Regions from separate parts of the Ureibacillus sp. GCM10028918 genome, predicted to be linked through region 3. Evidence: riboswitches for the same ligand, from Rfam matches in the RefSeq annotation. Region 3 holds a riboswitch; each other region holds the start of a gene.
The links. Region 3 has a riboswitch for S-adenosylmethionine ahead of ACFQU5_RS09275 (O-acetylhomoserine aminocarboxypropyltransferase/cysteine synthase family protein). Riboswitches for the same ligand answer to the same signal wherever they lie in the genome.
Positions count from the first base shown of each region.

Region 1: it holds a riboswitch for S-adenosylmethionine, as region 3 does, so the genes downstream of both, metA (homoserine O-acetyltransferase MetA) here and ACFQU5_RS09275 (O-acetylhomoserine aminocarboxypropyltransferase/cysteine synthase family protein) in region 3, are expected to answer to the same signal.
Region 2: it holds a riboswitch for S-adenosylmethionine, as region 3 does, so the genes downstream of both, ACFQU5_RS15110 (bifunctional homocysteine S-methyltransferase/methylenetetrahydrofolate reductase) here and ACFQU5_RS09275 (O-acetylhomoserine aminocarboxypropyltransferase/cysteine synthase family protein) in region 3, are expected to answer to the same signal.

Region 1 is NZ_JBHTFK010000017.1:150,819-154,100, reverse strand. It holds gene ACFQU5_RS13675 (MBL fold metallo-hydrolase) at 1-359, opposite strand, end outside; gene metA (homoserine O-acetyltransferase MetA) at 667-1,605, opposite strand; SAM riboswitch class I at 1,707-1,816, opposite strand; gene ACFQU5_RS13665 (hypothetical protein) at 1,924-2,700, opposite strand; gene ACFQU5_RS13660 (AAA domain-containing protein) at 2,713-3,282, opposite strand, start outside.
Region 2 is NZ_JBHTFK010000018.1:25,800-29,081, reverse strand. It holds gene hemG (protoporphyrinogen oxidase) at 65-1,462, shown strand; SAM riboswitch class I at 1,549-1,648, shown strand; gene ACFQU5_RS15110 (bifunctional homocysteine S-methyltransferase/methylenetetrahydrofolate reductase) at 1,862-3,282, shown strand, end outside.
Region 3 is NZ_JBHTFK010000007.1:25,083-28,364, reverse strand. It holds gene ACFQU5_RS09280 (hypothetical protein) at 1-325, opposite strand, end outside; gene ACFQU5_RS09275 (O-acetylhomoserine aminocarboxypropyltransferase/cysteine synthase family protein) at 575-1,876, opposite strand; SAM riboswitch class I at 1,988-2,096, opposite strand; gene ACFQU5_RS09270 (glycerol-3-phosphate acyltransferase) at 2,251-2,883, shown strand; gene nfsA (oxygen-insensitive NADPH nitroreductase) at 3,013-3,282, shown strand, end outside.

The DNA of each region.
Region 1 (3,282 bases), on a different contig from region 3:
CCTGTTAAATATGGAATTTCTGATTCGTGGGCATAAACCGGTACATCCCAATGCTCCACTAACTCAATGACTGCCCCTACATGGTCGAAATGCCCGTGGGTTAGCACTATGCCATTTGGACGAGCGTTTGGTCCAAAACGCTTTTCTGCTTCTTTAATGATGGTATTAACAGATTTAGGCATCCCTGCATCCACTAATGTCCAGCCTGTTGAATTGTTTGCTTCGCCAATCATACACACATTGACTACCTGAATTGTAAAAGAGTATATATCAGGTCTTACTTCTTGACCTTTTCCACTTGAAACCGAGGTCATGGGTATATACTTATAATCCTCACCATAATTCATTTGTTCAGACATAATTTTGCCCCCTTCCAATAGTATTTTTTCTCTAAACCCGATGAATATTCATTCTATAATGATTTATTTCCACAAAATTGTAGGGTTTAATCAGATTTGGAAGTAATTGATGGGCAAAAATGATGTACTGCTTGAGAATTTGTTATTCATTATCATGATGAATACAAAAAGTCATCTATTACTGGCAAAAAGTGGTGGTAATTAATAGTATGAAACACAATAATCCTTCCACAAATAAAATCATCTCAATACCGGAAATAAATTTCCAAATAGAAAAGCCATGTGTTTTAAACACATGGCTCACTTACTAAATATGGAATTCTATCGTATCCTCAACATAGTGCCAATCAAATGGTGTTTCTTGGTAAACATAGTAGTTTAACCAGTTGTAGAAAAGAAGATATGATTGAGCCCGCCAAGTATTTTTGGGTGTCTTGTTCGGGTCATTATCCGGGAAGTAGTTCACGGGAATGTCTACCGAGTCCCCTTTTTCTATATCCCGTGCATATTCATCTGCCAACGTTGTCGCATCATATTCTAAATGGCCAGTGATCATAATATGCTTCGTGTCTTTTGATTGTACAATAAATGGACCCGCTTCTTCTGAGTAGCTAAGTAAATGCAATTCCGGATGATTACGCACTTCCTCTAACGAAACAGAAGTGTGGCGAGAGTGCGGTGCAACATATTCATCACTAAATCCGCGCACTAAATCGACAGTTAAATCAGTAATCACATGGGAATATATGCCCGAGCATTTTTTAGGAAGCTCAAATTTTCCGATATTGAAATGTTTATAAAGGGCCGCCTGTGCGCCCCAACAAATATACATACAGGAAGTAACATTCACTTTAGCCCAATCCATAATGTCACTAATTTCTTCCCAATAGATTACATCCTCAAATTCCATACGTTCAACTGGAGCACCTGTAATAATCATGCCATCGAATCTGCGATGCTTAATTTCGTTAAAGGTCTTATAAAAAGTATCTAAATGTGATTTCGAAACATTTCTAGAAGCATATGTAGCAGTGTTTAAAAATGTAACATTTGTTTGTAATGGTGTATTCCCTAGTAAACGTAATAGCTGTAACTCCGTTTTCTCTTTTTCAGGCATTAAATTACAAACTAAAATATTTAATGGTCGAATTTGTTGTGTGCTTGCGCGATCTTCTTCCATAACGAAAATTTTCTCTTTGCGCAATATTTCCCCAGCAGGTAAATTCTTTGGTATATTAATCGGCATTCTTGTTCCCCCATTTCTTAACATGCCAAATTCATTCTATCTATACAATAAAAAACCTCCCATTCCAGCGTGAGAATGAGAGGGTATTAGATATACGCGCACTCTTATCTCCCAAGACACTTATGTCTTGCTGGAATTAGCACCTTTCTAACGATGTTAGAGGTTGCTGAAGCTTCATCGGGCCATATCCCTCTGCTTCTCTTGATAAGATAGATGAAATTAAACTAATCGTAACACGGTTCATATATATTTGCAATATTCTAGATTTCAATTAATTCAATTAATCGAATTTTTACATAGAGTCTTTACTTGAGACCATCAGTCTAATGGTAATTTTTGTCTCCATGATGATTTTTCATTTTCCTGGATGAGGTTTTCTAAATGATCATCCCACTTTTTCATCAACGTATTCCAAACACGAGAGAAGAATAAATCCTTTTCTTCATCATAAAGCAGAAATTCTACACATGGCACGTCATTTACTTGGACATCTTCGACAGAATCAATGGAAGTGATAAAAAGTTTTTCCCGCTCATCCTCAATTTCTTCATCATTGTCATCTTTTTTCGAACGAATTGCTTCTACCATAAAGCGATCATCGATAGGAAGTTCATCTTTTTGAATTTGATAACGGAAAATTTGCTCTGGAAAATCTTCAAATTCCAGCACTTCTTCTATATCCCCGACTAAAAAGTTCTTATGCGTAGAACTATATAAAATCTCGGTGGAGGTTGCCTCCTGCTCCTCTTCAAATACCCCATTGGCAAACTGCTTTTGCCCTTTTTCTGTTAATTGAAAGTATGAATCCACTTTCTCAATTAACCCTGTCTTTTGCATTTTCGATAACAAATCTTCCACAAAAAGCTGCTCTACGAGGAGTATTTCGCTGATTTGTTCGGAACTTTGAAATTTTGTATCTTTCAATGATAGAAAGAGCATTTTCATTAAAATATCCATTTTCGTTCGTCTGACTGGCTTATATGTGACTTCTAATGTACGAACAGGAACACACCAAGTATCAGATTCTAGTATCACAGCTTTTGATTTATTTGTTAATTCTAACTCAAGCTTCTGCTGTAAGGATTGTAGTTCCATCGTGTTCTCCTTTTATGAAATAAAACTCTCAATTGTATTTCGATACCCATTTTGTGACTTCACTGTATTTAGAAGTGTTTTATACATTTTACGGGTCTCTTCTTTTTTGGGACGGTTGACAAACATTTCTGTACTTCCGATTAACACAAGTAATTCCCTGGCACGTGATAAGGCAACATTTAAACGACGATAATCTTTGGCAAAACCAATATCCCCGTGTTTATTATCGTTATTGCGAACCATACTTACTAAAATCACATCCATCTCCATTCCCTGGAACTTATCGACAGAACCAGTTCGAATGTGTAGATGAGGAAGGTTCAACTCTTGTTCAATAAGTCTGTTAATTCGTTTTACTTGTGCTGCATAAAAACTAATTACTCCAATAGATTTTAATTCATCTTCTGGCATTAATCCTTTGTCTTTAGCTTTCGCCGTTGCTTCGTTCAGATCAATCAACATATTTCGGATTACTTGGAGCTCGGACTCATTCAGCAAACTTGAGCCTTCCTTCATGCGCTCTTCAAAGAATTCCTGTTTGTTCGGAATATCTACCCATAATAGATGCTCACTTCGGTTAAT
Region 2 (3,282 bases), on a different contig from region 3:
GTACTTTTATAAAAAAACGTTTATACTAGAGATGCAGATAGAATGAACGGTTAGGAGTGTCTTTATGAAAACAGTTGTTGTTGTAGGTGGAGGAATAACAGGTCTTTGCACACTACATTATTTAAAACGTCAAGCACCGAGTGGTGAGCCGATTCGCTACATACTAGCAGAGAAGAATTCTTATATGGGTGGAAAAATGCATACTGTGCGTGAATCCGGCTTTATTATGGAAACGGGTGCCGATTCTATTGTTGCTCGTCACCCAAATGTCCTTGAACTTATAAAAGAGCTCGATTTTGAATCGGAATTAGTATATAACGAAACGGGTATATCGTATATTCATACAAATAATGAATTACATGCGATTCCAGCAGGTTCTACATTTGGTATACCAATGAGCTTGGAATCCTTGCAGGCAAGTACTTTAGTTTCTGAAGAAGGAAAACAGCGTGTTTTACAGGATGCTGAAATCCCTAATGATCGTTTTACAAAGGATAGTTCAATAGGGGACTTTCTAGAGTACTTCTTAGGAAAAGAAATAGTCGAGAAGCAAATTGCCCCGGTCCTTGCAGGGGTGTACTCCGGCGACTTATATCAGTTATCTCTTGCATCCACATTACCTTATTTGGTTGATTATAAGGACAAGTATGGCAGCATCATGAAGGGTTTTGAAGCAAATAGAGAGCAGTTTGATAAGGCAGCCAATAAAAAATTTATTTCATTTCGAAATGGACTTTCAGCTCTAATCAATCGCCTGGAGGAACTTCTTCCTGAAGTGGAATTCTATAAAAACATTGAAACAACAAGTGTGAAGAAAAATGGTGCGTTATATAATGTGAAGTTTTCCAATGGGGAAATGGTACAAGCAGATGTGGTTGTACTAGCAGTGCCGAATAACGTTGTTAAAAGTATATTAAATGATGAAGAACTTGATCGGGACTTAGGTAAGTTTACGAATGCTTCAGCTCTAACAATGTATTTGGGCTTTAGTCTACCGGATTCGATTTTACCTGCCGATGGGACGGGTTTTATCGTGTCTCATAATAGTGGTTTAGTTTGTAATGCATCAACATGGACTAGCAGGAAATGGAAGCACACTTCTTCGGATGGCAATTTGCTCGTTAGATTATTCTATAAAAACACGAATCCTCGATACGAAGAATTAGCTGCAATGACAACGGAAGAGTTAACGAAAGTTGCATTAGAAGATGTGAAGCTAAGCCTTAATATCCAAGATGAACCGATAGTGGTGAATGTAGCGAGATGGATCAATATGATGCCAAAGTATGATTTAGCTCATAAGGAAGCGTTGGACTCCTTATTAGTCGACTTAAATTCAAAATATCCAAATCTCTATATTGCAGGGAGCTCCTATTTTGGTGTAGGAATTGGGGCTTGTATTGAAAATGGAAAAAACACAGCCGATAAAATACTGAAAAGTCTAGCAGCAATCCAAAAGTAGAGTAATATCTCAAAAGTCTGAAAACTTATTGACGAAATCGCATTTTAAAGATATGATACGTTTTAACATATTAAAACTAAATAGAACTCTTATCAAGAGAAGTGGAGGGACTGGCCCGATGAAGCTTCAGCAACCAACAAAAATTGTAAGGTGCTAAATCCAGCGGCATAAGCCGAAAGATGAGGAGGATAGCAAAAACAAAAGCCTTCTTTTCATAAGAAGGCTTTTATTTTTTTATGGAAATAAGAAGGTTTATACGGATGATGTTGCTATGAGATAAATTGAGAAGTTCTAAAAGTATTAATTTTTCATGTGATATTCATTAAATAAGGTACGTGAAAAACTATTACACCGCATTAAATAAACGGAATATTTAGAATGAAAAAGGGGATGGGATGTATGGGGCTACTTGAAGTGTTAAAAACAAAAGTATTAACAGCCGATGGAGCAATGGGGACTCTACTATATTCATATGGTCTAGATAATTGCCATGAAGAAATGAATATTATAAAACCTGATTTAATTGAACAAATCCATCTTGAATATATAACTGCTGGAGCTGATGTGATTCAAACTAATACATACGGTGCAAATGCTATTAAACTCGCACGCTATGGTCTGCAAGCTAGAGTAAAGGAAATTAATGAAGCAGCAGTTTCCATCGCAAAAAAGGCAGTGGGGAACGGCAATCAGTTTATTTTGGGGTCAATCGGGGCAATACGTGGTGTGCGTAAAAGTGATGTGACACTTGATGAGATACTAGCGGCTATTAAAGAGCAAACAAGAGCTTTAATTGACGGGAAGGTAGATGGACTTTTACTTGAAACTTATTATAATCTTGAGGAGTTAACCGAAACGATTAAAATGCTGCGCACAGTAACTTCATTACCCATCATTGCACAAGTATCCATGCCTGAACCTGGCGTACTGATAAATGGGATGAACTTAAATGAAGCCCTTAAAGATCTTCAAGATTTGGGGGCTGATATCGTTGGGGTTAACTGTCGATTAGGTCCTCATCATACACTTCAAGCATTTGAAGGAGTTGAATTACCGGAAAAGGCATTTTTATCTGCTTACCCAAATGCGTCTTTATTAGATATCGAAGAGGGGCGAGTGATTTATGAATCAGAAGTTGATTACTTTGCAAGAGCGGCTGTGCAGCTACGAAACCAAGGTGTTCGACTGATTGGTGGATGCTGTGGCACAACGCCAAAGCATATTGAAGCAGCGAAAAAAAAACTAAGGCATTTAAAGCCAATTGAAGTGAAGATTGCGAAAGTGCAAAAGGAAATCTTCATTCGAGAGGCAGAACCTAGTAATTTAGAACCGCTTCACGAAAAGGTAAAACGTGAACGTTCTGTCATTGTTGAATTGGATACACCAAGACATTTAGAGATTGAAGCCTTCGTGGAAGGGGCCAAGACACTCTATAGCGAAGGTGCGGATATTATAATGATGGCGGATAATTCATTGGCATCTCCTCGTATTAGTAATGTTGCGATGGGCTCTATTTTGAAGCTGCAGCATGGTATCCGAACAATGCCTCATATTACTTGCCGTGATCGTAATTTAATTGGATTACAGTCGCACATAATGGGGTTAAATGCACTGGGTTTACATGATATTTTAACTGTAACAGGAGACCCAACAAAAGTAGGTGATTTTCCAGGGGCAACTAGCGTTTATGATGTGTCGTCCATGGAGTTAATTTCATTAATTAAAAAATTAAATGAAGGAATCTCTTTCTCAGGTAAACCTTTACGTAAAAAGGCAAACTTTTCTGTAGCTGCAGCCTTTAATCCAAATGTTCGAGTACT
Region 3 (3,282 bases):
CTTTTGTTGTGAACTTGGGCACCCCATATGGGCGATGAACAAGCTGGAATTGACCATATTCTAAATGCCATTCTTTAGCTGGTATTAGTAGATGCTGATCTTCAAACTCTTTATATGCCTCGAAAACTTCTTTTACATAATAATTCTTTTCTATAAAATTTGTAGTTTCTTCTTCAAAGGCTGTATGTCCAAAGTTTTTGTACCAAAGATTATCTACTACAGCTAATAGGCGCTGAAGTGAGAACGAATTAATAAACGTACCTTTTTCATTTAGTTCATATATCAAATATGCCGCAAAATTTTGCGCGCTATAAATATTCCCCATTTAACAACACTCCTTTTACACCCGTTAAAACAACCCGACTATTAGATTGTAAGTGACTGATTTTAATTCCGATAATTTTGCTCTATATTAATTATTATACAAATCAGACACCTTTATGTCAATAAAACAAATAGACTTACTTGGTATTCAAGTCTAGATAGCCGAATGAATGGCACTTGATAGAATTGGTGAAAAGATCCCTTTTACGAATGAAGTGAAAAGTCTATTTCACCAATCCTTGTATTCTAATTAAACGTTTGCTTGCGAAACAGATTCAATTGCTTTTGTTAAAGCCTGTTTTAAATCTGCAATGATATCTTCTACAGCCTCTAGTCCAACTGATAAGCGAATGAGCTCTTCAGATACACCTGCCACTTTTAACTCTTCTGGAGATAGTTGTTGATGTGTTGTTGAAGCTGGATGAATAATTAGAGATCTGGCATCTCCTACATTGGCTACATGAGAGAATAGCTGCACATGATCAATCACTTTACTTCCCACTTCGCGGCCACCTTTAATGCCAAATGTAAGCATGGAGCCGAAACCATTTTTTAAGTATTTTTTCGCTAATGAATGCGATGGGAAGTTTTCTTTGCCTGGATAATTGACATATTCCACGAATGAGTGGTTATCAAGGTATTGTGCAACCTTCTGTGCATTTTCTCCGTGTTTTGTATAACGCAAATGAAGCGTTTCTAGACCTTGCAGGAAGTTAAATGCACTGTCTGCACTAAGGGTTGGACCGAAGTCGCGCAATAATTGAACACGCAATTTTGTTGCAAAGGCAGCACCCGCTGTATCAATCCCAAAACGAATGCCATGATATGACTCATCCGGTTCAGTGAAGCCTGGGAAGCGTCCACCTGTCCAGTCAAATTTACCGGCATCCACTACGATACCTCCAATTGTCGTACCATGACCACCAATCCATTTTGTTGCAGAATGTACAACAACATCTGCTCCAAATTCAATCGGGTTTGATCCGTATGGGGATGGGAAGGTATTATCGATGATTAACGGAAGTCCATGCGCATGAGCAATTTCCGCTACTCGTTCAATATCTAAAATGTTGAGACTTGGATTACCAACCGTTTCTGCAAAGATTGCTTTTGTTTTGTCCGTAATCGCCGCTTCAAAATTCTCTGGATTGCTTTCATCTACAAATACAGTTGTAATGCCGTAGCGTGGTAAAGTATTTGCAAGTAAGTTATACGTACCCCCATATAACGAACCTGCCGAGACAATTTCATCCCCGGTACCAGCTACATTCAAAATAGAAAAGGCTATTGCAGCCGCACCTGACGACAAGGCAACTGCAGCTGCCCCTCCTTCAAGCAATGCAACACGTTTTTCAAAGACATCAACAGTCGGGTTCATAATACGCGAGTAGATATTTCCGGGTTGTTCCAGGGCGAACAATTTCCGCGCGTGCTCCGTACTTTCAAAAGCATACGCCGTTGTTCTGTAAATGGGTACTGCGATTGCTCCTGTCACTGGATCAGGTGTTTGCCCACCATGAAGCAATTGTGTTTCCGGTCGTTGTTGTGACATGTTTCTTCCTCCTAAATTAGAATCGATGGCAGATCTTTTTTTGAGGAGGACCTTATGGAAAAACAAAAGCCCTCTTCTAAGAAGAGGGCTGCAAAGTTGCAATTTTTCCTCCCCTTATCTTTCAGATCTAATCAAAATCTGTAGGAATTAGCACCTTTGCGTAAATACGCCGGTTGCTGGGCATCGTAGGGCCTAGTCCCTCCGCCTCTCTGGATAAAGGTATTTGATTCATGTTCCATCGTTAGAACTTACTATAATTCATAGTAATCAACTGTGTCAACTACATTTTTAAAATATTTCGATAATATCTGAAACATCTTATATAATCATAGAGTATATTGTAAAAAGCACTTTTTTCGAAAGGAGTTTTCACTTTGCTTTCTGCCATTATTATTATACTTTTAGCAGGTTACCTAATCGGCTGCATTCACGGCTCTAATATTGCCAGATTATTATCGGGCGTTAACTTAAAGGAAGTTGGTCATGGCAATGCAGGAGCATCTAACGCCACCCTGTCCCTAGGTTGGAAATATGGTGCACTCGTTGCTTTGATTGACATTGGAAAAGGGGCAGTGGCTATTGTTTTGCTGCGTATATACTTAGTAAACTCTGGCTCTTTTACCGATGAACAAACATCTCTTTTACTATACCTTATTGGGGCAGCTGTCATCCTGGGCCATAACTTCCCGATCCATATGAAATTTCGTGGTGGAAAAGGGACTGCTTCCTTAATCGGCATTTTTATTGCACTTGATTGGAAATTCGGGTTACTTGCTGTACTTGCCTTTGTGGTTGCATCACTTTTAACGAATTATTTGCTGATTGGCGTTTTCCTTTTGTACATTTTATTCGTAGTAACTGCGCTTCTAGGCGAACCGACAATATGGCCCTTTATCATTACTCTGGCTTTATTTTTAATTGCCCTTTATCTTCACTTCGAAAATATCAACCGCATACGTTCAGGTACAGAACCGAAAGTTACATCGGCTTTTAAGAAGAAGGGCTGAGCTAGACCGGGGAAAACTTCTAGAAACCCTTCTTCTTTGAAAAAATAACAAAATATACTAATATAGCCTTATGGAGCACCTTGCTCTGTAAGGCTTTAATTATGCATTTTTTTAAGGGGAGGAAATGAAATGTCAGCAAAAGATTTATTACGCAGTCATACGTCTGTAAGAAAATATACAGGTGAAGCAATTCCAAAAGAAACAGTTGTGGATTTAATCCAAACGGCTCAAATGGCAGCGAGTTCTCACTTTGTACAAGCCTATAGTGTAATTTGGGTAACAGATGAAGAGAAAAAGCAAAAATTAGGAGAGCTTTCAAAGAATGAATTCCAATTTAAAACTGCAGGTGCCTCTTTTCTGTTCTGTGTCGACTTTAAACGTCTCCAAGTAGCGGGGCAA